Regions from separate parts of the Acidovorax sp. GW821-FHT09B03 genome, predicted to be linked through region 4. Evidence: predicted binding sites of a transcription regulator. Region 4 holds the regulator's gene; each other region holds the start of a gene.
What was found. The regulator FNR, encoded in region 4, switches genes on or off when oxygen is low (the NO sensors DNR and NnrR bind a similar motif). The targets are predictions, from matches to a motif close to TTGATNNNNATCAA.
Positions count from the first base shown of each region.

Region 1: the regulator FNR is predicted to act here: its motif matches at 1,157-1,170, upstream of AC07PA_RS23725 (universal stress protein).
Region 2: the regulator FNR is predicted to act here: its motif matches at 1,319-1,332, upstream of AC07PA_RS14800 (3-hydroxybenzoate 6-monooxygenase).
Region 3: the regulator FNR is predicted to act here: its motif matches at 1,315-1,328, upstream of AC07PA_RS23915 (hemerythrin domain-containing protein).

Region 1 is NZ_JBWKPP010000015.1:170,652-172,846, forward strand. It holds gene AC07PA_RS23715 (EAL domain-containing protein) at 1-231, shown strand, start outside; gene AC07PA_RS23720 (2OG-Fe dioxygenase family protein) at 328-1,089, shown strand; gene AC07PA_RS23725 (universal stress protein) at 1,291-1,728, shown strand; gene AC07PA_RS23730 (tripartite tricarboxylate transporter substrate binding protein) at 1,796-2,195, opposite strand, start outside.
Region 2 is NZ_JBWKPP010000007.1:67,784-69,978, forward strand. It holds gene AC07PA_RS14800 (3-hydroxybenzoate 6-monooxygenase) at 12-1,223, opposite strand; gene AC07PA_RS14805 (Bug family tripartite tricarboxylate transporter substrate binding protein) at 1,484-2,195, shown strand, end outside.
Region 3 is NZ_JBWKPP010000016.1:22,578-24,772, reverse strand. It holds gene AC07PA_RS23925 (CsbD family protein) at 298-516, shown strand; gene AC07PA_RS23920 (hypothetical protein) at 642-1,223, shown strand; gene AC07PA_RS23915 (hemerythrin domain-containing protein) at 1,391-1,885, shown strand; gene AC07PA_RS23910 (hypothetical protein) at 1,906-2,195, opposite strand, start outside.
Region 4 is NZ_JBWKPP010000018.1:45,421-47,615, forward strand. It holds gene AC07PA_RS25640 (MBL fold metallo-hydrolase) at 1-294, shown strand, start outside; gene AC07PA_RS25645 (histidine phosphatase family protein) at 266-874, shown strand; gene fnr (fumarate/nitrate reduction transcriptional regulator Fnr) at 879-1,598, opposite strand; gene hemN (oxygen-independent coproporphyrinogen III oxidase) at 1,771-2,195, shown strand, end outside.

The DNA.
Region 1 (2,195 bases), on a different contig from region 4:
CAGAGCTTTGTGCGCGACCTGCTCACCGACCCCAATGACGCTGCCATTGCCCGCACCATCGTCAACCTGGCGCACAGCCTGGACCTGGGCGTGATCGCCGAGGGCGTGGAGACCCTCGAGCAGCGCGACATGCTGGCCAGCGTGGGCTGCCTGCACTACCAGGGCTACCTGTTCGGGCGTCCGGCGCCAGCCAGTGCGCTGCCGCGCATTGCGGCGCAGGTGGTGGTCTGAGCGGTTTGCGCTGCATCATCTCCCCTGCTGGCCGGCGCACCCTGAGCGAGCTGGCTGCGGGCAATGCCGGCGCATAGGCTTTATGCTTGGGCTCCTATGGCCCAAGTCACCTTTTCTCCCCCGTTCACCACACCCTCCGGGACTGCGGCGCAGCTGCACAGCGCGGGATTCGCAGTGCTCTCGCCCGCCGATGTGGCGGCCTGGATCGGCTGTCCGTTGTCCGCGCTGCTGGCATTCAACGCTGATTGGCAGGCCTTGCCGCCCGACGAATTCCTCAAAGACGGCGGGCGCTACCGGCGCCGGCGCCATTCCTGCTTCGTGGTGCAGCAGGGGCAGGTGCAGCAGGTACCGCACCGCGCGCATTGGCAGCCTGTGGAGTACAACGCACTGCATGGCGGCATGGAGCGCTGGTTTGCGCCCATGGAGGCCGGCACCGTGGCGCAGCCCGCGTGGTCGCAGTTGCTGGTGGCACTGGCCGGTGTTTCCGACGCGGTGTTTGCACCGGGCCAGGTGCCCCAGGCCTGGTCCGTGGAGGCGCACCAGTTCCGCATCGACACCGAAGGCGGCATCGGCCGGCCCACGCCCGAGGGCGCACACCGCGATGGCGTGGACCTGGTGGCCGTGTTCCTGGTGGCGCGCGAGGGCATCAAGGGCGGCGAGACCCGCGTCTTCGAGGCCAACGGCCCTGGTGGCCAGCGCTTCACGCTCACCGAACCCTGGTCGCTGCTGCTGCTCGACGACGCACGCATGATCCACGAGTCCACGCCCATCCAGCCCGTCGCCCCCGGCGGCTACCGCGATACGCTGGTGGTCACCTGCCGGCGCGGAGGGTTCCAGGGCGCGGATGTGGTCGGGTAGACCGATCCACGTGTGTAGGACAAGGCGTCGTCATGGTGGGCAAATGGCAGGATCGACCGCTTGCTGTTTGATGTCGATCAAGATGCGATGTATGGTGCAGGTTCACACTGTCCCTCATCGCACCAAAGGCGGCGCCCAGGGCCAGCGGACAGCTGGTTGCGGACACCACCGAGGGTGCATTCAATGCAAGGAGAAGACACCATGTTCAAGCACATTCTGGTTCCCATCGACGGTTCCGACATTGCCTCGCTGGCAGTGGCCAAGGCGGCAGGCCTGGCCAAGACCTTTGGCAGCGACGTGACCGCCTTGTACGTGGTCGATCCCTATCCGTTCACGGGCGTGGGCGCCGATTTTGCCTATGGCCAGGCGCAGTACCTGAGCGCCGCCACGGCAGAAGCCAATGCCGCGCTGGAGAAGGCGCGCACCGAGCTCGCGGCCGCCGGCGTGCAGGTCAGCACCGTGGTGGGTGAAGGCCATACCGTGCACGATGGCATCTTGAGCGCCGTGCTGAGCACCGGCGCCGATCTGGTCGTGATGGGATCGCACGGTCGCCGCGGCCTGGAGAAGCTGGTGCTGGGCAGCGTGACCCAGCGCGTGCTGGGTGCCGTTCACGTGCCCGTGCTGGTGGTGCGGACCTGAGCCTTCGGCGCCTGACAAAAAAAATGGCTCCCTCGGGAGCCATTTTTCATGGGTGCGGCAAAAGCGCTTATTCGATCTTCGCGCCCGAGGCTTCCACGATGCCCTTCCACTTGGTGTAGTCGGCCTTGAGCAGGGCGTTGAGTTGTGCGGCCGACATGGCTTCGGGCTCGGCGCCCTGGGCGTGGATGGCGGCCTTCATGTCCTCGGTGGCCAGGAGCTTGTTGATCTCGGCGTTCAGGGCCGTGACCACGCTGGCCGGTGTGCCGGCGGGGGCGAACACGCCGTACCAGGTGCTCACGTCGAAGCCCTTGAAGCCCGATTCGGCCACGGTGGGCACGTCGGGCATGGAGGAACTGCGCTTGGCCGAGGTCACGGCCAGGGGGCGCAGCTTGCCCGACTTGATCTGGCCCATGGCCGAGGGCACGGAGGACATCAGCAGGTCCACGTTGCCGGCCAATGCATCCATG
Region 2 (2,195 bases), on a different contig from region 4:
CTCCTCAAGGTTCAGTGCGCGGCCAGGCAGTTGCCTACGTTCCAGCCATAGAGCCACTCCATCGCGTCGTAGAAGCGCTCGGGGCTGCGCCCGCGCCACAGGTCGTTGCGCACCAGACGCTCCACCCCCCTGGCGTGGTAGATGCGGCCCATCTCGCGGCCCGAGAGCACGATGCGTGCGGTGCGCGCCACGCGCGAGCGCTGGTACCGACCGAGCGCAGCATCCCAGTCGTTGCCATGCACGCGCAGGGCCTCGCCCAGGGTCACGGCATCTTCCAGCGCCATGCAGGCGCCCTGCGCCAGGTACTGGGTGGTGGGGTGGGCGGCATCGCCCAGCAGCGTGGTACGGCCATGCGTCCAGCGCGCAATGGGATCGCGGTCGGCGGTGGCCCAGCGCTTCCAGCTCTTGGGCAGGTCGATGAGCTGGCGGGCGCGCGGGCAGATGTCCTGGAAGTAGCTCTGCACCTCCTCGCGGCTGCCTTCGGTGACGCCCCACACCTCTTCTTTGCGGCTGTGGAAGGTGACCACGACGTTGTACTGCTCGCCACCGCGCAGCGGGTAGTGCACCAGGTGGCAGTGCGGGCCCACCCAGATGCTGGCGGCGTTCCAGCGCAGCTCCTCGGGGAAATCCTCGCGCTCCACCACGGCGCGGTAGACCACGTGGCCCGTCACGCGCGCCGGGTCGCCCACGTACTGCTGGCGCACAACGGACTTGACGCCATCGGCCCCGATCAGCGCCACGCCGCGCCAGGCCTTGCCGTGCTGGTCGATGGCGGTGACGCCGCTGGCGTCCTGCTCCACGCGCTCGATGCGGGTGTGGGTCTGCAGGCGCACGCGCCCGGTGGCCAGTGCCCCTTCGAGCAGGCAGTTGTGCGCATCCACCCGGTGGATCACCGCATAGGGATTGCCGAAGCGGTCACGGAAGGCCTCACCCGTGGGGATGCGGCCCACCTGGTACTCGTCCAGCGCGTCGTGCATCACCATGTAGTCGGTGAACACCGAGCGGCTGCGCGCCTGCTCCCCCACCCCCAGCGCATCGAAGGCATGGAAGGCGTTGGGCCCCAGCTGCATGCCGGCACCGATCTCGCCGATGGCGGGCGACTGCTCCAGCACCTGTACTTCAAACCCCTGGCGCACCAGGGCCAGCGCCGCCGCCAGCCCACCGATGCCACCGCCAGCCACCAGCACGGGAAGGCCCGCGGCGCGCTCGTTTGTCTGCTCCATCGCACACCTCTTCAATAAATTTAATCAGTACACTTACAATTAGTGTAGCAACGCCAAGGGTGCCAAGGCAAGCCGTTGCCGGTCATTTTTCTGATTTAACGCGTGTCAAGGGTTTTCACCAAGCATGTCATTCTTTCGTCGGATCTATGATTTTCATCAGCATACTGTCAATCAGTAATCAAATGATCCACACCTTTCAGGAGACATCCGTGAACCCAATCACCCGACGCCCCTTGCTGGCCTCGCTCGCCTGCACCGGCATGCTGGTGGGCGCCCTGGGCACCAGCCACGCCCTGGGCACCAGCCACGCCCAGGGCAGCGACTTTCCGGCCAAGCCGGTCACGCTCTACACCGCCTTTGCCGTGGGCAGCGGGCCCGATGCCGTGCTGCGGCTGGTGGCGCACAAGCTGTCGACCCAGTGGAAGCAGACGGTGACGGTGGACAACCGCCCTGGCGGTGGCGGCTTCATCGCCATGGATGCGGCCAAGCGCGGCGCGGCCGACGGCTACACGCTGCTGCAGCTCGACAGCGAGCACCTGGCCGCCGTGCCCCACCTGTACAAGAAGCGCAACGTGGACACGCTCAAGGCCTTCGACCCCGTGGCGCCGCTGTTCCGCACCCCCTTCATGGTGGCGGTGCCGGCCCAATCGCCCTGGAAGAACATGACCGACCTGCTGAACGACGCCAAGGCCAAGTCCGGCGGGCTGAGCTATGGATCCTGGGGCGTGGGCAGCCCGGGCCACCTGGGCGGCGAGTGGCTCGAATCCATCACCGGCGTGCGCATGACCCATGTGCCCTACAAGGAGGTGAGCCAGCTGTACACCAACGTGGCCACCGGCGAGGTGGCCTGGAGCTTTGCCAGCATTCCGTCGAGCCAGGGCGTCTACAAGGCCGGCAAGATCAAGTACCTGGCGGTGGCCGCACCCAAGCGCATCCCGCAGCTGCCCGACGTGCCCACCGTGGCCGAGGCCG
Region 3 (2,195 bases), on a different contig from region 4:
CATTCCCTACATGCTAGTAAGCGTTACCAAAAGAAACGCCCGGGTGCCGCCACAGAGAGCAGGCCGGGTTTTTCCGATGCATTGCTGCAACACCCGCTTTTTCGGCGATCACAAACGGCCCAAACGCCTTAACGGGCGGTTGTCCGGCAAAGCCGTAGGCATGCGCCGACGCGGGTTCCATGGTGCGGACTACGCCCCGCAGGCGGGCCCGTTCTTACAGTCTCTCCATCGCATCACGCAAGTGTTCCACGCAATCCGAGTGGATGGCTGAAGCGACATGTTTGGAGGATGCACACCATGAATGAAGACACCATCAAGGGCAACTGGAAGCAGTTCAAAGGCAAGATCACCGAGCAGTGGGGCAAGCTCACCAACGATGACCTCGACGTCATCGATGGCAAGCGCGAGCAGTTCCTGGGCAAGCTGCAGGAACGCCAGGGCATTGCCCGCGACGCCGCCGAAAAGCAGCTCAGCGACTGGCAGAGCCGCCACCCCGACTTCCGCTTCAACGACTGACATGGCCGTGGCGCACCGGTAGCCAGAACCCTCCAGGGCCCAATACCCTGCAGTTGGCGGGCCACCGAATGCACATCGCTCTTTCATCGCCCTACAAGACACCCTGAGACCCCGAGGAGAACACCATGAAATTTGCCCGTACCCTGATCGCTTCCATTGCCGCTGGCCTGCTGGCCACTTCCGCCATGGCCATGACCGACGCCGAGTACAAATCTGCCAAGGACAAGATCTCGGCCGACTACAAAGCCGCCAAGAAGAACTGCGACACCCTGAAGGACAACGCCAAGGACATCTGCGTCAAGGAAGCCAAGGGCGCTGAGAACGTGGCCAAGGCCGAACTGGACGCCCAGCACAAGCCTTCCGACAAGGCCACGAACAAGGCCCGCGTGGCACGCGCCGACGCCGACTACGACGTGGCCAAGGAAAAGTGCGATGACCTCAAGGGCAACGCCAAGGACGTGTGCGTGAAGGATGCCAAGGCAGCCCATACCACCGCCAAGGAAAACGCCAAGGTCGCCAAGGCCGCAGCCAAGCCCGCCGACAATGCCGCAGAAAAGGGCGCCCAGGTCGCCGAAGCCCGCAAGGACGCCACGGCCGAGAAGAACGAAGCCAACTACAAGGCCGCCAAGGAACGCTGCGACGCCATGAGCGGTGATGCCAAGTCCAAGTGCGTGGACGACGCCAAGCGCATGTACGGCCAGAGCTGAGCGCCCTGAACCCGGCCCCTGCTCCTGCAAGGAGCGGCGGTGCCCCAGGAGAGCCCCGCCCCGTGCGGGGCTTTTGCATTGGCGGCGCTGTCTGACCTGGGTCAAAGCGGCCCGGGCCGGGAGTCCCTAAGCTGGCCCTTCAATGGTTTGCAAGAACGGAATGGCACATGGCAGCACTGGAATGGTCTGACGCACTGGCACTGGACCTGCCGCTGATGGACGCAACCCACGAGGAGTTCGTCGACCTCCTGGCCCAGGTGGAGCGCTCGGACGACGCGCGGCTGCTGGCCCACTGGCAGGCACTCGTGGCCCACACCGAGCAGCACTTCGGCATGGAGGATCGGTGGATGGCCGCCACGCGCTTTGCCTCGGGAAACTGCCACAGCATGCAGCACAAGGTGGTGCTGCAGGTCATGCGCGAAGGCGCCGCGCAGGCGGGGCAGGGCGACCTGCAGGTGCTGCGCATGATGGCCGCCGAGCTGGCGCTGTGGTTTCCCCAGCATGCGCAGACCATGGATGCGGCACTGGCCCTGCACCTGCGCCGTGTGGGCTTCGATGCGTCCACCGGCGTGGTGAACGCACCCGAAGCGCTGCCCGGCGGGCTGGTGCATGGCTGCGGCGGTGCGGGCTGCTCGTCCCCGGCGCAGCCGGTGGTTGCCTGAGCCACTGCCGGGCCCCGCCCTCAGCGCTCCAGCAAGCCGGCCGGATGGCGCGGTAGCCGCAGGATCGCCATGTGCCACGACAGGTCGCGCAGCGCTGCGCGCAGTGCGGCCGAGATCGGCGTGCCCGGCGTATCCGGTGGGCCATAGGCGGCCCGCAGCACGGCCTGCTTGGCGCATTGCAGCGCAGCCCGGTCCTGTGCCCGCAGGGCGGCCAGCAACTGGTCGCGGTGGCGTTGCACGCGCCGGGCCTCGGCGCTCGACAAAGACCGTGCGAGCGCAGCGGCAGGCGCTGCCAAGTGCTGCTCCCAGG
Region 4 (2,195 bases):
TCCGTGGCGGCCTATGGGCACACGCCGGGCCACACCCTGTTCGAGCTCAAGTCCGCCGGCCAGAACTTCTTTTACGTGGCCGACCTGACCAATGTGCCGGCCCTGTTCGCACGCAACCCCGACTGGGCCGTGACCTTCGACATGGATGCCGAGGCCGCGCGCAAGGTGCGGCGCGAGGTGTTCCAGCGCATTACTGCCAGCAGGGCCATGCTGGGGGGCTTCCACTTCCCGTTCCCGGCATTCGGGCGCATGGCTGCATCGGGCAATGGCTATGCCTTCCAGCCCGCAGCCTGAGGCGGTCGTTGGCCGGCGCGCCCTGCTGGGCGCAGGGCTGGCGTGGACCACGCTGCATGCCTGGGCCGCCCAGGACTCCGACGCCGATGCCCTGCTGCGCAAGGGCGGGGTGGTGGCTGCGTTCCGCCATGCGCTGGCACCGGGCACCTTCGATCCACCGGGGTTTCGCCTGGGCGATTGCGGCACGCAGCGCAACCTCAGCGAAGAAGGGCGCGAGCAGGCACGGCGCACCGGGGTGTGGTTCAGGGAGCGCCAGTTGCAGCCGTCCAAGGTGCTTTCGAGCCCCTGGTGCCGCTGCATCGACAGTGCTACTCTGGCATTTGCCGCGCCCCAGGTGTGGCCCGCGCTGGGTTCGCCGCGCGGCGCGCCGGAGACTACCGGTGCCAGCCATCTGCGCGAGCTGCGCCAGGCGCTGGTGGCCGCGTCGGCACGGCGCGGTGGCTTCGAGGCCTGGTTCACCCACATGTTCGTGCTGTCCGATCTGGCCAGCACCAACACCAGCTCGGGCGAGGCGCTGATCCTGCGGGCCGACCGCAGCGGCAAGACCGAGGTGCTGGCCCGCCTGCAGGTCCAGGGCTGATGTTTTAGCTACACGTCTGCGAGTTCACGATGCGCTTGAGCGCGTCCGTATCCAGGATGCGCACATGGCGCTGCTTGACCTCGACGATGCCGTCCTCGGCGAACTTCGAGAAGGTGCGGCTCACGGTTTCGAGCTTGAGGCCCAGGTAGCTGCCGATCTCCTCGCGCGTCATGCGCAGCACCAGCTCGGACTGCGAGAAACCGCGTGCATGCAGGCGTTGCACCAGGTTCAGCAGGAAGGCCGCCAGGCGCTCCTCGGCGCGCATGCTGCCCAGCAGCAGCATGACGCCGTGCTCGCGCACGATCTCGCGGCTCATGATCTTGTGCACGTGGTGCTGCAGGGCCGTGACCTCGCGCGAGAGTTCCTCGATGCGGTCGAAGGGCATCACGCAGACCTCGGCATCCTCCAGCGCCACGGCGTCGCAGGTGTGGTGGTCGTTGACGATGCCGTCCAGCCCGATGATCTCTCCCGCCATCTGAAAGCCCGTCACCTGGTCGCGCCCATCCTCGGTGGCCACGCAGGTCTTGAAGAAGCCGGTGCGGATGGCGTACAGCGAGGTGAAGGTCTCGCCGTTGCGAAACAGCGTGCCGCCGCGCTTGACCTTGCGCCGCGTGGCCACGATCTCGTCGATGCGTTCCAACTGGGCGTCGTTCAGGCCCACGGGCATGCACAGCTCGCGCAGGTTGCAGTTGGAGCAGGCGACTTTGATGGTGAGCGGGTTCATGGGCGCAGCAGCTGTTGGAGGTTGCGAACGGATCGCATCCGGCGAAAGGAGCGTGGTGGTGGCTGACATGCATCAAATTGTGGGCCCTGTGGGCCTCGCAACACTTGATCCAGGTCAAGGACGGGGGCGTAGGCCTGCGGCAAAGTGCATATCCAACAAGGAAACGCTCCCCATGACCGCTGTGACGCCCGAACTCCTGACCCGTTTCGACGTGCCGGGCCCCCGCTATACCTCCTACCCCACGGCCGACCGTTTCGTCGAGGCTTTTGGCGAAAGCGACTATGTGCTGGCCCTGGCCCAGCGCAAGGCGGGCACGCCGGGCAAGGCGCTGCCGCTGTCGCTGTATGTGCACATTCCGTTCTGCGAGTCGCTGTGCTACTACTGCGCCTGCAACAAGATCATCACCAAACACCACGACCGGGGCGACGTGTACCTGCGCTACCTGGCGCGCGAGGTGGAGCTGCACACGGCCCACTGCGGCACGGGCCAGGTGGTGAGCCAGCTGCACCTGGGCGGGGGCACGCCCACTTTCTTGTCGGACGACAAGCTGCGCGAACTGATGGCGGTGCTCAAGCGCAGCTTCACGTTTGCACCGGG